3 regions of the Fictibacillus sp. 7GRE50 genome follow, and region 1 is predicted to be linked to each of the others. Evidence: riboswitches for the same ligand, from Rfam matches in the RefSeq annotation. Region 1 holds a riboswitch; each other region holds the start of a gene.
What was found. A riboswitch is a leader RNA that binds a small molecule or an ion and turns the genes downstream of it on or off. The one in region 1 is predicted to bind cyclic di-AMP.
Positions count from the first base shown of each region.

Region 2: linked by a shared signal. The riboswitch ahead of IHV12_RS10095 (potassium channel family protein) and the one ahead of IHV12_RS07930 (hypothetical protein) in region 1 are both predicted to bind cyclic di-AMP.
Region 3: linked by a shared signal. The riboswitch ahead of IHV12_RS01380 (dicarboxylate/amino acid:cation symporter) and the one ahead of IHV12_RS07930 (hypothetical protein) in region 1 are both predicted to bind cyclic di-AMP.

Region 1 is NZ_JACZDW010000002.1:156,408-161,921, reverse strand. Features, by position in the region: gene IHV12_RS07935 (MgtC/SapB family protein) at 1-676, shown strand, start outside; cyclic di-AMP (ydaO/yuaA leader) riboswitch at 1,040-1,186, shown strand; cyclic di-AMP (ydaO/yuaA leader) riboswitch at 1,240-1,391, shown strand; gene IHV12_RS07930 (hypothetical protein) at 1,624-2,037, shown strand; gene IHV12_RS07925 (hypothetical protein) at 2,062-2,199, shown strand; gene IHV12_RS07920 (HPr family phosphocarrier protein) at 2,277-2,552, shown strand; gene IHV12_RS07915 (hypothetical protein) at 2,576-2,683, shown strand; gene IHV12_RS23055 (potassium-transporting ATPase subunit F) at 2,680-2,760, shown strand; gene kdpA (potassium-transporting ATPase subunit KdpA) at 2,773-4,440, shown strand; gene kdpB (potassium-transporting ATPase subunit KdpB) at 4,567-5,514, shown strand, end outside.
Region 2 is NZ_JACZDW010000002.1:572,487-578,000, forward strand. Features, by position in the region: gene IHV12_RS10080 (hypothetical protein) at 1-294, shown strand, start outside; gene IHV12_RS10085 (GerAB/ArcD/ProY family transporter) at 387-1,499, opposite strand; gene IHV12_RS10090 (TrkH family potassium uptake protein) at 1,640-2,992, opposite strand; gene IHV12_RS10095 (potassium channel family protein) at 2,996-3,652, opposite strand; cyclic di-AMP (ydaO/yuaA leader) riboswitch at 3,792-3,947, opposite strand; gene IHV12_RS10100 (undecaprenyl-diphosphate phosphatase) at 4,026-4,808, opposite strand; gene cls (cardiolipin synthase) at 4,916-5,514, opposite strand, start outside.
Region 3 is NZ_JACZDW010000001.1:283,729-289,242, forward strand. Features, by position in the region: gene IHV12_RS01375 (hypothetical protein) at 1-248, opposite strand, end outside; gene IHV12_RS01380 (dicarboxylate/amino acid:cation symporter) at 405-1,640, opposite strand; cyclic di-AMP (ydaO/yuaA leader) riboswitch at 1,809-1,975, opposite strand; gene IHV12_RS01385 (hypothetical protein) at 2,153-2,347, shown strand; gene IHV12_RS01390 (ABC transporter ATP-binding protein) at 2,554-3,267, opposite strand; gene IHV12_RS01395 (ABC transporter permease) at 3,267-4,889, opposite strand; gene IHV12_RS01400 (Fe(3+) ABC transporter substrate-binding protein) at 5,005-5,514, opposite strand, start outside.

The DNA of each region.
Region 1 (5,514 bases):
TACAGAAGTTTTAGTTAAATTGGGTACAGCGATCGTATTAGGTATGTTATTAGGTATAGAAAGAGAAATCAGGAAAAAACCCGTAGGTTTACGTACGTGTATGGTTATTTCAATAGTAAGTTGTTTACTAACTATCATTTCTATTGAATCTGCTTACGTTTTTCCAAAGTCAGAACATGTGAAAATGGATCCTATGCGTTTAACGGCACAAATTATTTCAGGGATAGGTTTCCTTGGAACTGGAGTCATCCTTCGAAGAAATAATGATGTCATCTCGGGGTTAACGACGGCATCCATAATATGGGGCGCTGCAGGTACAGGGATTGCAGTAGGGTCTGGCTTCTTATTAGAGGCACTAATTTGTGTATTCCTAATTTTGTTCAGCGTAGAAGTTATGCCAGCAATAATAAGGTACATTGGTCCAAAATGTTTAAGAGAAAAAGAAATACACATGACAATTATGATTGATAAGAGTATTCAAATTTCTGAGCTGCTAGTAGCTGTTAGGGAAAAAGATATTATGATAAAAAAAATAAAAATAAAAGATTTAGTGGACGAGAAAAATGAGATTGATCTTCATGTTATGGTTGCAGATTCTAGGTTAACAGCTGATGTGTATAACGAGGTAAAAAAAATAGCTGCAATCAAAAGTTTAGAAATTGAAAATGTTGCTTAATAAAACTAAACGTATCGTAAATTAATGTTGTGCTTTTTTCGTGTACTGAAATTTATTCTGCAAAAATGTTGAGGTGTGAATTGTGCAAAAAACTACAGAATGAAAATAAAAGTTTTATAGTTTTCCATAAGAAAAATAAATGGATTCAGAGTAATTGATTTAATATTCAAACTATTTTTTATTTGTAAATATCATGATAATTAAAGAAAAACAAAGAAATTAGTAGTAATGTTTATTAAAAGTGAATAAAATAACTTAAATTGATTAAATTCGATTTAAAATATTATATTTTTAGGGATTTTATTTGATTTACAACGGCTGAAACCAGGAGTAATATATTGCTTATCGTAAAACTTTAAATTTTTTCCATGACCGCTGAATCCATTATTGGAACGGAGGAACCATCGGCAGTTCAGTTCTTCACTGCCAGGGGTGAAACTTATTTAAGTCGGGCGACTTCTGCCGTCCGAACCCGTCAGCTAACTTCGTAAGCGTGGTAGGAGAGGGAAGGTGAATTAAAAAAAGAGTAATGACAATTTAACAAACTATGATTTTAATATCATGCGTCTTTATCGCTTAATTCCTAAGTTTAGGAAGCGGGGGAACCAACCGCAGTTCTTCGTATCTGCATGGGGTGAATCTCGAGAGATCGAGTAGGGCTACTCTCAAGCCCGAATCCGTCAGCTAACTCCGTAAGCGTACAGAGAGAGGCAACAAATTTCGTGTATTCACACGCTTATTCAAGTATGTGTAGAAGCCGCGAGAAGAGTTCCTCTTCCGCAGGCTTCTTTTTTGTTGCCTTTTTTTCACTATCCAAAAGTATAACTTGTCGGCGCGATGGTTTTCGACGTAGCAACAAGTTTAAGACGATAGTATAAGTGCAGCTAAGGCTGACATGAGAGGCTAGAAGTTAGCCTAGTTTTCTTTAAGAGATGGAGGGTGGAACGATGGAGAAATCATCTGGGAACGTGCTCATTATGTTTCCTGATCTAGTTTCAGATGTTTTTATTTCAAAACTAAGATTGTGTGAAGACTATCAATCTCTTGTTCTCTGTGTTCCTAACCGAGAAGAAGCAGAAAGACTCTCACAAGTTGGGTTTCAACATGTATATGTCATGAATTATGTTGACAAGCGTAAAGTTATCGAGATGGTAGGTCCTTTTGTTCAAAAAATCATTGTTGTTGAATCTGGATTTTTAGAATGTTGCCAAACGATTGAACTCATTCGCAGCATTTATAACATACCTGTTTATGTCATCAAATCAGACACACGGTATATTTCCAGAGTTTATAAGGAGTTAGGTGCAGATTACGTAATCTATAACAAAACCGGAAATATTCAATTCTTACTTTCTTCATAAAAAAAAGAGCGGAGGAATTCATTTATGAGATTAAGTCCAAACGAAATTGAACAGATTTTGTTAAAAGCGAAAAGAGATCAATTGAATGCTTATTATGCAAGTGTGATTCAACATAGTCTCTCAAAATGGATCATACAAGACACGCTTAGAAGTAAAGGTTAAGCAATTACAGGAGGGAACCCATCAAAGAAAAGATGTTCCCTCTGTAAATCCAAACCAGTGATAGGCAGGGTGAAAACATGGGGACAGAGTCAGTTGTTTTATTGCCAAAAAGGTTGTCGATCGGACAGATCAATGAATTTGTCAATGCTGCTGGTTCTTTCGAAAGTGAGATTCTTTTCTTTTATCAAGGCATACAGATTAATGCGAAAGGCTTACTATCCGTTAATCTATTCTTTTTGTCACACTATTCAAGAAATCAAAACGAACCGATCACACTTAGAATTGAAGGTTGTGATGCTCAAGAGGCTATCAAAAATTTATCTCTAATGCTGAATGGTTACTTAGAACAATGAACTAATAAAAAGAAGGTGTAAAAATGTTAGATGTGATGATGGTTTTATTGATGGTAGGAATGCCTGTCTTAATGATGGGTCTAGCAAAATGGTCATCAAGTGTTGTTGATGAAGGAAGTGTAAATAAATGATGACTGTCATGTTTGGATTAGCCGTTTTAACAACGGTGTATCTTCTTTACGTATTATTGAATCCAGAGAAATTTTAGGAGGTTTTTCCGTTGTTAGTCAGTTTACTCTCTATAGCTATAACGCTACTTATAGCTCTTTTACTTGCAAAACCAGTAGGAATTTATTTAGCGAACTCGTTCAATTATTCGAATAAAAACAAACTCTTTTATCCTTTCGAAAAACTGATTTATTCCATTAGTGGAATGAAAAATAAAAATCAATCTTGGAAAGTTTATGCTTCATCAGTCATTGTGATCAATGCGATTATGATTCTATTAGTTTATTTAATCTTCCGTTTCCAAGGCAGTTTGCCTCTGAATCCGAGTAAGATAGCAAACATGGATCCAAGCCTTGCGTTTAACACAGCAGTAAGTTTTATGACGAATACGAATCTGCAGCATTACAGTGGTGAAAGTGGTTTATCCTATCTTTCACAGATGATTGGCATTCTTTTCATGATGTTTGTTGCACCAGCTACAGCATTAGCAGTAGCAATCGCATTCATTCGTGGGCTATCTGGCAAGTCTTTAGGAAACTTTTTTGTGGATATGGTTAGGGGTATCATTCGTGTGTTACTACCGATCGCTTTTGTAACAGGACTCATTTTCGTTGCACTTGGAGTACCGCAGACATTAGATCCAACGGTTACAGCGACTACAGTTGAAGGTGGAAAACAAAACATTGCAGTTGGCCCAGTTGGTTCGTTTTTATCCATAAAAGAATTAGGAAATAACGGCGGTGGATTTTTCGGAGTTAACTCAGCGCATCCGTTTGAAAACCCGAACGGGCCGAGCAACTTTATTCAAATCTTATTGATGCTCCTATTACCGATGGCATTACCGTTTACGTACGGAAAGATGGTTGGAAATCCAAAGCAGGGACGTATTCTTTTCGTTTCCATGACGATGATGTTTATTATGTTCCTTGGCATCTCCCTAAGTGCCGAATATCAGGGAAACCAAGCAATCAATGCTCTAGGTGTGCAACATGATCAAGGAAGCATGGAAGGAAAGGAAGTACGATTTGGTGTCGCTCAGTCTTCACTTTACTCGGTTGTTACAACGGCTTCAGAAACGGGGGCTGTTAATACGATGCACGATACACTGACTCCGCTAGGCGGATTAGTTACATTATCCAATATGATGTTAAATACCGTTTATGGCGGTGTAGGGGCAGGCTTTGTCAACGTCTTAATGTATGCGATTATTGGTGTTTTCTTATCTGGATTAATGGTGGGACGTACCCCGGAATTTCTAGGTAAAAAGATTGAAGGTAAAGAAATGAAGCTGATTGCAGCGACGTTGTTAATCCACCCGTTCCTTATTTTAGGAGCATCTGCTGTAGCTTTCTTTACACCACTCGGACATGCGGCCATTTCGAACTCAGGTTTTCATGGTATTTCACAAGTAATCTATGAATATACCTCTTCAGCAGCCAATAACGGTTCTGGCTTCGAAGGGTTAGGAGATGCGACAAACTTCTGGAATATTTCTACCGGAATTGTCATGTATCTTGGAAGGTTCTTCTCCATTGTAACGATGCTTGCGGTTGCAGGATCATTGGCTGTCAAACGAACCGTTCCAGAAACGATCGGAACGTTTAGAACAGATAACGGACTATTTGCAGGAGTATTTATTGGGGCTGTATTTATCGTTGGGGCTTTAACTTTTTTCCCGGTATTAGTATTAGGCCCGATTGCTGAATATTTAACATTATAGATGCTGTAGAGAGGTGAATGAATAATGGGTGCTCAAGGCTTAAGAACCAAAAAAGAATTATCTCAGTACGTTCCTCCAAAAAAAGGTGGGAACGGCCCGATGAAAAAGAATCGTGAGGAAGTACAAATGAATAAAACAATGATGAATAAAGAAATCGTGAATCAGGCGATAAAGGAATCTTTTATTAAACTAGATCCAAGGGTAATGATTAAAAACCCGATCATGTTTGTTGTTGAAATTGGTTTTGTAATTACATTATTATTAACCTTTTTTGGAGACCAAACTCAAGTTGGTTTCAATATTGCTGTAACCTTCATTCTGTTTATAACCCTCCTGTTTGCAAATTTCGCTGAAGCAATAGCTGAAGGAAGAGGGAAAGCACAGGCTGATTCATTAAAGAAAACGAAAAAAGAAGTTTATGCAAACCTTGTGCTGGAAAACGGTAAACACAAAAGAGTTTCATCAGCTGATCTTCGTAAAGGAAACATCGTTATTGTAAAACAAGGTGAAATGATTCCAGGAGACGGTGAAGTCATATCTGGTCTTGCCTCTGTTGATGAGTCGGCGATTACAGGAGAATCAGCTCCTGTAATTAAAGAAGCTGGCGGTGACTTTAACTCCGTAACAGGAGGAACACGTGTAGTAAGTGATGAAATTAAAGTACGAATTACAGCAGATCCAGGAGAATCATTCCTTGATCGCATGATCTCCCTCGTAGAAGGAGCGAAGCGTCAAAAAACACCGAATGAAATTGCGTTAAGTACTGTTTTAACGAGTTTGACACTTGTTTTTATGATTGTAGTTGTAACACTTCCATTCTTTACAAAGTATCTAGGTTTTGACATACCAGTACCGGTCTTAATCGCATTACTCGTTTGTTTGATTCCGACAACAATCGGTGGACTTTTATCCGCGATCGGTATTGCTGGAATGGACCGTGTTACGAGATTTAATGTAATCGCTATGTCTGGTAAAGCGGTTGAAGCTGCAGGTGACATCAATACGATCATCCTAGATAAAACGGGGACGATTACATTCGGAAACCGTATGGCAAGCGAATTTGTACCAGTAGGA
Region 2 (5,514 bases), 420 kb from region 1:
GCATTTATTAAAAAAGAAAATAATTCATATCAATTTACTCTTTCAGATAAAATTATGCCTTTTTCGATGAATGAAGCAACGCTCATTCATGATCAGCTCGGTTTCTTCTTCGGTCCTGATAATAATATGCTTTCTTCCTTTTTTAAAGGTGATACGTATGGCGCATATGTAGTCTGGACAAAGCATATGGTCACGCAATTGATCAACGAAACTCTTCAAAATTGGCATAATACATCAGATGATTCACAGCGCGAAAAACACAAGACGCGATTAACTATGCTTCTTCAAGCCTAGGTAAAAATAATAAAACTGACTGCTAACTTCCCTCTTTCCTATGTGCAACAGATTGAGGAAGACTAACAGTCAGTTTTTTTAATTGTGGTGAATCATGTAGTAGATGATGTCTGTTCTTTATTATTTTTCTTAATATGTTTCTTAATAAAAGTCATGATAAATAAAAGTGGAATATAACTGATGGCTAAATAAAAACCGATCTTGTTCGTATAGTTATTGAGCATGTTGATCTTCAAACGAGTGTCTAAGTAATAACAAGCAGCCAACGTGATCGCTAATAAAATGATCAGTGTGATATGTTGGCGGATGTTCAACATCAGTTTGGCCACACGGCTCGAACACCAGATCGCCAGTGCAATATTTGGCAAAATCACTAAACACCACATCGAAACGAAAACAAAATCAAATCGTTCCACGAATGAAACTTGAACGATTTTCACCATAGAAAGGGTTGCCCATATATTTCTAGACAACTGTTCTTCGCTAAAGAACGCAAATGAAAACAAAGTGACTAGCAAATACATCATAAATGTAAAAAGATTAGCATGATGCGCAAATTTTTGAGACCGCTTTGCATTTTTAATAAACGGATAAAAAACAAGAAGTGTTTCAAAACCAAGATAACTCAGCATCATATTTTTCGTTGCAGATAAATAGTCTTTTACATTCTCATCAAAGACCGGCAGGAGATTAGAAAAATGAGTAAATTCCAATGGGTATACGAGTAACACGATCAAACCTAATGGAATGACAACTCCTAAAAAACAGATGCCCGCCACCGTTCGAAAACCAGACGAAACCACATAGTACGTTAATATCAGGAATACAGCAGCGATCTTCCAAGTACTTAGAGTGGGAAACATCCATACTTGTATGACTTCAATATACGTTCGTAACACTGTAATCGACCAGAGCAGAAAATATAGAAGTAAAAATAGATTAAATAAGTTTCCAATCAAACCACCAAACAGCGATTTATGAGTTGATACGATATCCCCATCGCCGTTATCGAGTACATAATAAATCATCCATATAAGAGCATGTACAAAAATGGCAGCTATGATGACTGATATCCAGGAATCATAGCCAGCGTATTTAGCGATGATACGCTGATAGCCTAGCACCCCTACCCCTACTTGTTCAGAATGGACAAGAAAAAACACAAGAAAGGGAGAAACGAGAAAAGCTTCTTTAATTTTTTGCATGACGATTCTCTTCCTCTCTTAGAAACAGCATTGAAATCTCGTTTTAGCATTCCCAAGAGTAAAGAGATTAACCCATAAATAACCAAAAAAGCTGACGCGAAATGTGGGAATACACCCGTTCTGCATCAGCTTTCATTCCTCTATCCAGTGAACACTTCACCGTCTGGATACCTAATATTATCTTTTGTTTGTTTAGCAAGACTGAACGCCAGTGTTAGCGGTCCTAATTTACCGAAAACCATTACCACACAGATCACAATTTTTCCGATGACTGTGAGATCTGGGGTAAGTCCCATACTTAATCCAACTGTTCCAAATGCAGAAACGACTTCAAACACGATCACCATGAATGAAACATCTTTCTGGACATATGTGATAATAAATAATGCGGCAAAGATAAACAAAATAGAAATAGTTGTAATAGCAAGAGCTCTGTAAACAACAGCATTTCGAATGGTCCGCTTCATAACAACCGTACTTTCTTTCCCTTTTAAGAAAGCTGCAACCGTAAAAATAATAACAACAAACGTGGTCAGCTTTATCCCTCCACCAGTAGAGGTACTTCCTGCCCCAACAAACATTAAAAGAATCATCAACAAGGATGTATCAGGATTTATGGCTGTCATATCAATCGAGTTAAAACCTGCTGTTCTCGGTGTTACACCTTGGAAATAAGAAGCCCAGAATTGCTCAGCACCTGAAAGCATTCCAATGGTCTTAGGATTATTAAACTCAAATAAGTAGAAGAACAAGATTGCCACAATATTAATAATCAAAGTAGAAAGCAACATCACTCTTGTATGAAGAGAAAGTTTTTTCCAGCTTCGGCTCACCCATATATCAACCAATACGGTAAACCCAATTCCCCCTGTTATAAACAGAAACGATATGACGATGTTCACCATCGGATCTCCTACATAACCCATTAGACCGTCAGACCACAACGAGAATCCTGCATTGTTGTATGCCGATATAACATGAAAGATGCTATAGTAAATTCCTTTACTAACACCAAAGTCTGGAACAAGCCTTAGTGATAGAAAAAAGATGGCGATAATCTGGATGCTGATTGAAAATACAAACAGATTTCGAACTAACCGGATTACCCCGCCTATAGAAGGCTGGTTGAGTGCTTCTTGCATCAGAACACGTTGTTTGATGGATATTTTCCTCCCCATCATAATAACGACTAATGAAGCAAATGACATGACCCCAAGTCCTCCGACTTGGATTAAGAACAAGATGACGATCTCACCAAAGAGTGTGAACGTTGAGCCAGGATCAACAGTAGCTAAGCCTGTTACTGTTGCTGCTGAAGTTGCAATAAAAAAAGCATCTACCCACGATAACGTTTTTTCATGGGCAATAGGAAGCTTTAACAAACACGTCCCAACGAAAATAAGAAATAAAAATAGTAACGCTAAAAACTGAGGAGGGTTCAATCTAATTGGGTTGTGCAAAAAACGTTTATGCTTTCTAACATGTAGTGCCAATGCTTACACTTCCTCATCCTCAAAACGATTTAGATCTTCGTTACGACCGATCACGACAAGTATATCCCCATATTGAAGAGATACATCAGCAATCGGTGAAACGAGTATCTCATCTCCGCGTTTGATTGCGACGATATTACATCCATAGCGTGCACGAACATCTAGATCTGTTAGCGTCCGATTCACTAGCTTATCCGTTACACCTATCTCAACAATACTGTGTTCATGCGATAGCTCAATAAAATCAATAATCTTTTCAGAAGATATGAGTTGAGCAACGCGAAGCGCCATATCACGCTCTGGGTGGATAATACGGTCTGCTCCTAGCTTTTCCAACACTTTATGATGATAGTCATTCTGTGCTTTTACCCATACTTTTTGAACGCCTGCTTCTTTTAAAAGTAAAGTAGTTAAGATACTTGCTTGGATGTCTTCACCGATCGAAACAATTACCTGTGTAAAATTTCGGATTCCTAAAGACTTCATTACGTTTTCATCCGTAGAGTTAGCTTGAACAGCCTGAGTAGCTATTGTTGCAAACTCATTTACTCTTTCCATATCTTTATCTATAGCTAGAACATCATAGCCCATCGTCGCAAATTCTCGACAGATGCTGCCTCCAAAACGTCCTAAACCAATTACTGCAAACTGTTTTTTCATTATGGTCTCCCCTTAAAATCCATGAAGTTTTTGCTTCGTTGTTCTCTAGCCTTGCTGGTCAAGAGGTATATAAATTTAAGTAAAAAAACGCAAAAAAAGACCACACAAAGAAGCGGGTCCGGTTTTCCACCAAATTGACCTCTCCAGTGACATGACGCTTACGGGGTTAGCTGTCGGATTAGGGATTGGAGTATCCCTTTTTGCAAATAGAGCAAAATTCACCCCAAAAGATTGGTTCCCCCGTTTTACAGTAGTTTCACCATAAAAATAACTGTAAATTCAGCGATCTAAAGCCTGCTAAATTTTGAATTACATATACTGTAATCCTCTATCTTTTAAAAGTCAATCCATTTTTTTAGTGTTAACAAATACTTTACATTATACCTGAAAATTGAAGGATCAATACTACTATTCCAATCAACCAAACATAGACAGCAAATCCTTTTAACGTACCGGTTTGAAGGAGTTTGATCATCCACTTTACCGCCACATATCCAAATAGAGCCGATGCTAAAGTACCGACCAATAAGGCTGAATAAGAGATAGGTGGATGTCCACCCGTAAATAGATCTTTTGACTGCAATACTACTCCTCCTGCGATAGATGGTATGGATAATAAAAAAGAAAAATAGGCCGCTGCTTTTTTATCGATCTTGCAAAAGAGCGCTGCTGCAATCGTTAGTCCTGATCGTGAAATAGCAGGAAGAATAGCCGCACCTTGAAACGTACCGATCACAAGTGCATCCCTTATTGTTATATCTTCAATCCCTTTATATCCATTTCGCTTATAAGAATCCGCCCACCAAAGCAAAAAACCTGTAATTAAGAACTCCCATCCAACCGTGATCCCGGTTTTTGAGATCTCTTCAAAAAAATCTTTAAATGCTAGTCCTATAACAGCGGTTGGAATCGTTCCAGCGATAAGCAGAACTCCCGTTTTGCTGAGTGGTCTTTTTATAACTTCTAAGATTTCTCTCCAATAAACCGTCATCACAGCAATAAGTGTTCCTATATGAAGCATGCTATCAAGAAACAACCCGGCTTCTTCTAGCTGAAACACTTGCCTGCCTAGAAGGAGGTGTCCTGTAGAACTGACAGGCAAAAATTCTGTTATCCCTTGCACAATGCCTAATATTAAGGCTTCGAGCCAATCCATAAAAAGAACCCCCTCAACTTTCATGGTCTCGTACAACCTATTCATGAGGAGGATTTTCTATTCTAGTTTTTTGATATCAATTTAGTGTTACTAACGAGCATTTGTGATTAAAGTACACCTGAGAAGAGACGAGCAAACGATTCCTTTGTTCGTTCCCACAAACCTCTTTTGTAAAACTCTACGGGCTTCACTTTTATAGATTCCACCATGTCTTCTTGATATTGTTCTACAAGATCTGAGACAGATGATGTATTCAGCAAGAATACGTTCACTTCGAAGTTAAGGTGAAAACTTCTCATATCCATATTAGCTGTACCGATTGAAGCAGTATCGCCATCAATAATGATTACTTTTTGATGCAGAAATCCTTTTTTGTAGGAATAGATCTCTATTCCAGAACGCAGTAGCTCTGGAAAATAAGAGCGCGTTGCATATTGCGTCAAGAATCCATCATTAATCTCAGGAACCAACAAACGGACCTGGACACCTTTTTTTGCTGCCACTCTTAAAGCCGTTCGAATCGCTTCATTAGGAACAAAATATGGTGTTGCGATCCAGATCGATTTCTCTGCACATGAGATCAAAGAATAGAATAGATCACTCATGATTCCAAGCTGAGTATCAGGACCACTTGCCACCACATGAACAGTACCATCCCCTTCAGCGGGGTATGCTCTTGTAAGATGATTATCTTCTAAGAGATCTT
Region 3 (5,514 bases), on a different contig from region 1:
GTGAATTCTATATCACTAGCGGGTTCGTTATTCATTTTTCTGTGAATAAAATTATGAGCTTGATAATAAGTAATTGCATTCTGTACAAGCCTTAGTAATACGTAGCCTGTGATGATCGTGAGTGAAAAGACAAACCAAAAAGAGTTCATCGCGCTCTCTGTTAACTCGATGATAGGATTAATAGCGGTTTGAATCTGTACCCATATGATCTTTGCTGCAAGCGTTAGTATCTCTAGCCATTTTTCCAAGAAGATCACTCCGAAATCTCATTAAGTATCTTCTTATTTTACCATGATTTTTCATTAGTGCTTACATTTATTTACTCAACATTTGTAAACTAGGGAAATGGGCATACAAAAAGGCCGCAGGTATATGTATACACCGCGGCCTTTTGAAGTGATTATTTATGCACTAACTTCTTGTTCACGAGTCCCAAGATGTTTGTCTTCGCCTTTATCAACGATTACAGCACAAGCAGCATCACCAGTGATGTTAACAGCTGTTCTAAGCATATCAAGAAGTCTATCAACACCTAGGATTAAGGCAATACCCTCGACAGGTAATCCTACAGAGTTCAATACCATCGCTAACATGATCAATCCAACTCCAGGAACACCAGCTGTACCGATACTAGCAAGCACTGCCGTTAAAATAACAGTAAGCATCTGTGTTAAACCTAAGTTAACATCGTATACTTGAGCGATAAAAATCGTCGCAACACCTTGCATGATAGCTGTTCCATCCATGTTAATCGTTGCACCAAGCGGCTGTACAAAACCACTTATCGATTTTCGAACACCTAAATTCTCTTGAGCTGTTTTCATTGAGATTGGAAGTGTTGCATTTGAACTAGACGTACTAAATCCAACTGACATTGCCGGCGCGAAGCCTTTAAAGAACCAGAGCGGGCTCTTCTTTGCAAATAGAGCAATTGAACCACCATACGCGACAACAGAGTGGATGAATAAAGCTAAAATAACTACGCTCATGTATAAGCCCATCGCTTTGATAGCATCCATTCCTTGACTTCCTACCGCTGAAGCAATCAATGCAAAAGCACCATATGGAGCAAATTTCATAATTAGGTTTACAAGATACATCATAATGTCGTTACCTTGTTCAATTAAATCCATAATACCTTTTGTTTTGCTTCCCAACATCGTTAAAGCAAATCCTACAAATACGGAAAACGCGATAATTTGAAGCATGTTTCCTTCAGCCATCGATTGAATTGGATTAGTAGGAATAATGTTCAGCAACGTGTCCGTAACTGCTGGCGCTTCTTGTTGCTCAAACTTAGCACCTTCTGTTTTAAAGTCCCCTACACCTGGTTGAAAGATAAGCGCTAAAGCCATCGCGATCGTAATCGCAATTGTTGTAGTTCCTAAGAAGAACCCAACCGTTTTGGCACCCACTCTTCCAAGTTTCTTCGGATCACCTAATCCCGCAGTTCCAAGTACGATTGAGAAAAAAACAATTGGAACAACTAACATTTTAATAAGGTTTAAGAATAATGTCCCGACTGGCTTTAAAACGTATTTATCCAGTGTTGAAAAAGCATCTGGTACAGCTAGATTAAGAATTAATCCCGCGACAACCCCAAGTGCAAGTGCAATTAAAATTTTTGTAGACAATTTCATAATAAAGTACCCCCTTTGTTAAAATCTTCTCACTATTTAGTGTGCAGTACGATGAAGAAATTTTATACTAATACATGCCCTATTTGTTGCATATAAAAACCCACCGAAAATAGAGAGGATTTTCCGTGGGAATACACCGCAACACATAGACTGAGCCCATGTATAGAGTTCTCTCTCCAAAAACGCTTACGAGGTTAGCTGTCGGATTAGGAAATTGAGAGTTGTCCCTTTTGTGTATGCACAAATTCATCCCTAGGCTTTATAAGCCATATCGTGGTTCCCCCGCTTCAAGATATTCTATGGAATAGAACATCCGAATTCAGCGAATCATATATAATATGCTCTAATTTTATCAACATACATAAATTTTTGTCAAGAATACTCACTATGCTTATTTATTCCAATTAATTGTTTCATAATGAATGTTTTTCCATATTCTCACTTCTACCCCATAAGCATATAGAAAAAAACGAATTATATATAAGGTTCTATTTTTCAGGGAGGTATTGTAAATGAAAATCGTATTTTATGAAAAAGGTGAATTAAGTATAATCGTTGGAGCATCCAAATTAAAAGGTGAACTTACGATTGAACAAATAAAGAACGAAAGCGAAAAGAAAGCAAAAGAATTAGGTGAATTATTAGGAAGAGAAATCGGATTTTTAATCGATATGAACGGTAAATTAGATACTCAATTTAAAAAATAAGGCTGTTTAAAACATAGGTTCTTTTGGGAGTGTGGATTTCCGTTCCAGGCTGCTCGCTTTCCATGGGGCAGGCGTGAACCACATTCGTACGTGTCACTTTACCACTCCAATCAACAGTTATATAGGCAAATTCAAAAAGATCTATTAGTAACAATTCTTTAGAAAACAGCCAAAAATAAAAACCGGGATATCCCGGTTTTTTGTTTTTATACGTATGCGAGTGATAATTGTTCTTTATTCCTCTTCAATACCATTTCTGGACGCCCTTCATCCTGTATCTTTCCATTGTTCATTAGTATGATCCTGTCCCCTATAGCACGAGCATCCTCTTCATCGTGAGTTACAAAAATAGACGTGATCCCCGTACGTTTTAAAATTTCCTGTAACTCATCCCGAATCTGTAGTTGAAGCTTAGAATCGAGATTGCTAAATGGTTCATCAAACATGATCAAAGATGGATTTGGTGCCATAGCCCTAGCTAGTGCAACACGCTGCTGCTGTCCACCGCTCAATTCATAAGGATAACGAGAAGCATAGTCCTCCATTCCCACAATAGCCAATAATTCTTCCATGCGTGCTTGCTTCTGCTTACGATTCATTTTCGTTAAGCCAAATTTTATGTTCTTTTCAACCGTCATATGAGGGAACAAAGCATAATCTTGAAAAACCAAACCTACACCACGTTTTTCTGGCTGAACAAAACGAAATGTATCATTCATGACAGCCTGATCTATGAGGATCGATCCTCTTGAGGGCACCTCTAGTCCTGCTATAAGACGAAGTAACGTACTTTTCCCGCTTCCGCTTTCTCCTAAGATCACCGAAACTTCTCCTTGATTAAAGTTTAAAGAAAGATTTTCGAACAAAGGGTTACGCGAATTTTTATAATGAAACGCTAAGTCTTTGATTTGAACAAACATTATTTTGGCTCCTTTTCTAAAACTCTGTGTAAAAAGAAGATGGAAAGTGCACTTATACAAATAATCACCATTGATGAAACAGAGGCTTCGTGAATACGTTCGTCACTTGCGTATTGAAATGTTTTGGTAGCTAGCGTATAAAAATTAAAAGGCTGAAGGATAAGAGTAAGAGGCAGCTCTTTTAATATATCTACAAAAACAAGGATAAAACCACCAGCAATAGCACCTTTAATCATCTTAATATCCACTTTAAAAAACGTCTTCGTTACCGACATACCTAATGTCCTCGAAGCTTCTGTGAAAACCGTTCCTACCTTATCAAAGCCTGATTCGATGGAGTTAAAACCAACTGCTAGAAAACGGACCACATAGGCAAAGATCAGCATACTAATACTTAAGCTCAGCACAAGAGTTGGCTCTAACCCTAACCATTCATATAACGTGAATACCTTTTCGTCTAGTGAGAGAAATAAGGTCAATACACCTATTGCAATTACAGCTCCAGGAATCGAATACCCTAAAACCGTTATTTTTGAAAAAAGCTTCCCCATCCAACCTTTTGATAGACGACTAAAGTTGGCGATAATTAGAGCGACGATAATGATAAGAACTGAACCTATAGAAGCAACAAAGACCGAGTTCCAAATCAAGTCAACAAAAGCAGTATTTAAAATAACGTCATAAGTCATATACACCCAATGTATAAGCTGAATGAAAGGAATTCCGAAAGCTAGAGCAAATAAAGAGATGAAAAAACTAAGCACAGCGAACTTTTTCCAACCTTTAAGTTCTTTAGGTTGTAACGGGCGGACTTTTGAAGTGGAATAGCTATACTGTTTCCTGCCCCTTATTACTTTTTCTAAGATCAAGATCAAAACTACGATAAACATCAAAGTACCCGCTAACTTGATAGCCGAATAGATATCTCCCATCCCAAACCACGCTTGAAATATTGCTGTACTAAATGTTTGAATACCAAAATACTTTACTACCCCGTAATCATTGAAGACTTCAAGAATGACCAAACTAACTCCACCAACGATCGCCGCACGTGACACAGGAAGGACGACTTGTATGAATGTCATGAACGAGCCTTTTCCTAGCAACCGTGCATTCTCAATCAGTGATGATGACTGATTTTCTAAGAAACTTTTTGTGATGATATATACATATGGATATAGGAACATCGTAAAGATAAAAACAGCACCGGGTATGTTCATGATGTCAAAGAACTTTTGGTCCACTTTTATACCAAACTGGTTCCTTAGTGACGTCTGAATGACACCTGTATAATTTAAAATACCATGGTACGTATAGGCCCCAATGTATGGTGGAATCGCAAGTGGGAGGATAAGACCCCACTTAAAGAACCGATGCATAGGAACTTTATAGGCGGAAACTAGCCATGCCGCACTTACACCGATCAGCACTGTGAAAAGACCAGTAAAACCAACGAGTGTCACGGAATTTACGATATAATTTTTCAACATGAATTCTTTAATGTGTTCCCAATTCTCATTACTCTCAGCGAATAACTGAACCATGATGAGCAAAGCCGGTAAAAGGATTAAAGTAGAAAAAATCACACTAAGCAAAGCCCAACTATTAAACTGTGATCTCATTTTTCGAATGAAATACAATATTTTCACCTTCTTTACTCATCAGCATTGTTCTTGTTGTTTGTTTTTACATGGAATTAGCCGTATCACAAATCGTGATACGGCAAAATATTAACGTTTATTTCCAGCTGACTTCATTCATAATCTTAACAGCATCTGCATTGTTTTCACCTAACTCAGAAAGGTTAAGATCTTGTTCTTTAAACGGACCCCAAGACTTTAAAAGCTCTGAAGGTTCTACTTCTTTATTAACCGGATACTCGTAGTTTGCTTCAGCAAATACTTCTTGAACTTTTGGACTAGACAGATATTCCATTAATTCTATAGCATTCTCTTTGTTCTTAGCGTGTTTCGTAACACCTATACCACTAATATTGATGTGAGTACCTGTTGTTTCTTGGTTAGGGAAAAACACACTCAGCTGTTTAGCAACTTTCACTTCTTCAGGATCTTCTGAGTTCAACATCTGACCAAAATAGTATGAGTTCATGATGGCAACATCACCTTCACCAGCAGCGATACCTTTCGCTTGGTCTTTGTCTCCACCTTGTGGATCACGAGCCATGTTGTTAACGATCCCTTCTGCCCACTTCTTCGCTTCATCTTTTCCGTTTAATGAAATAAAGGA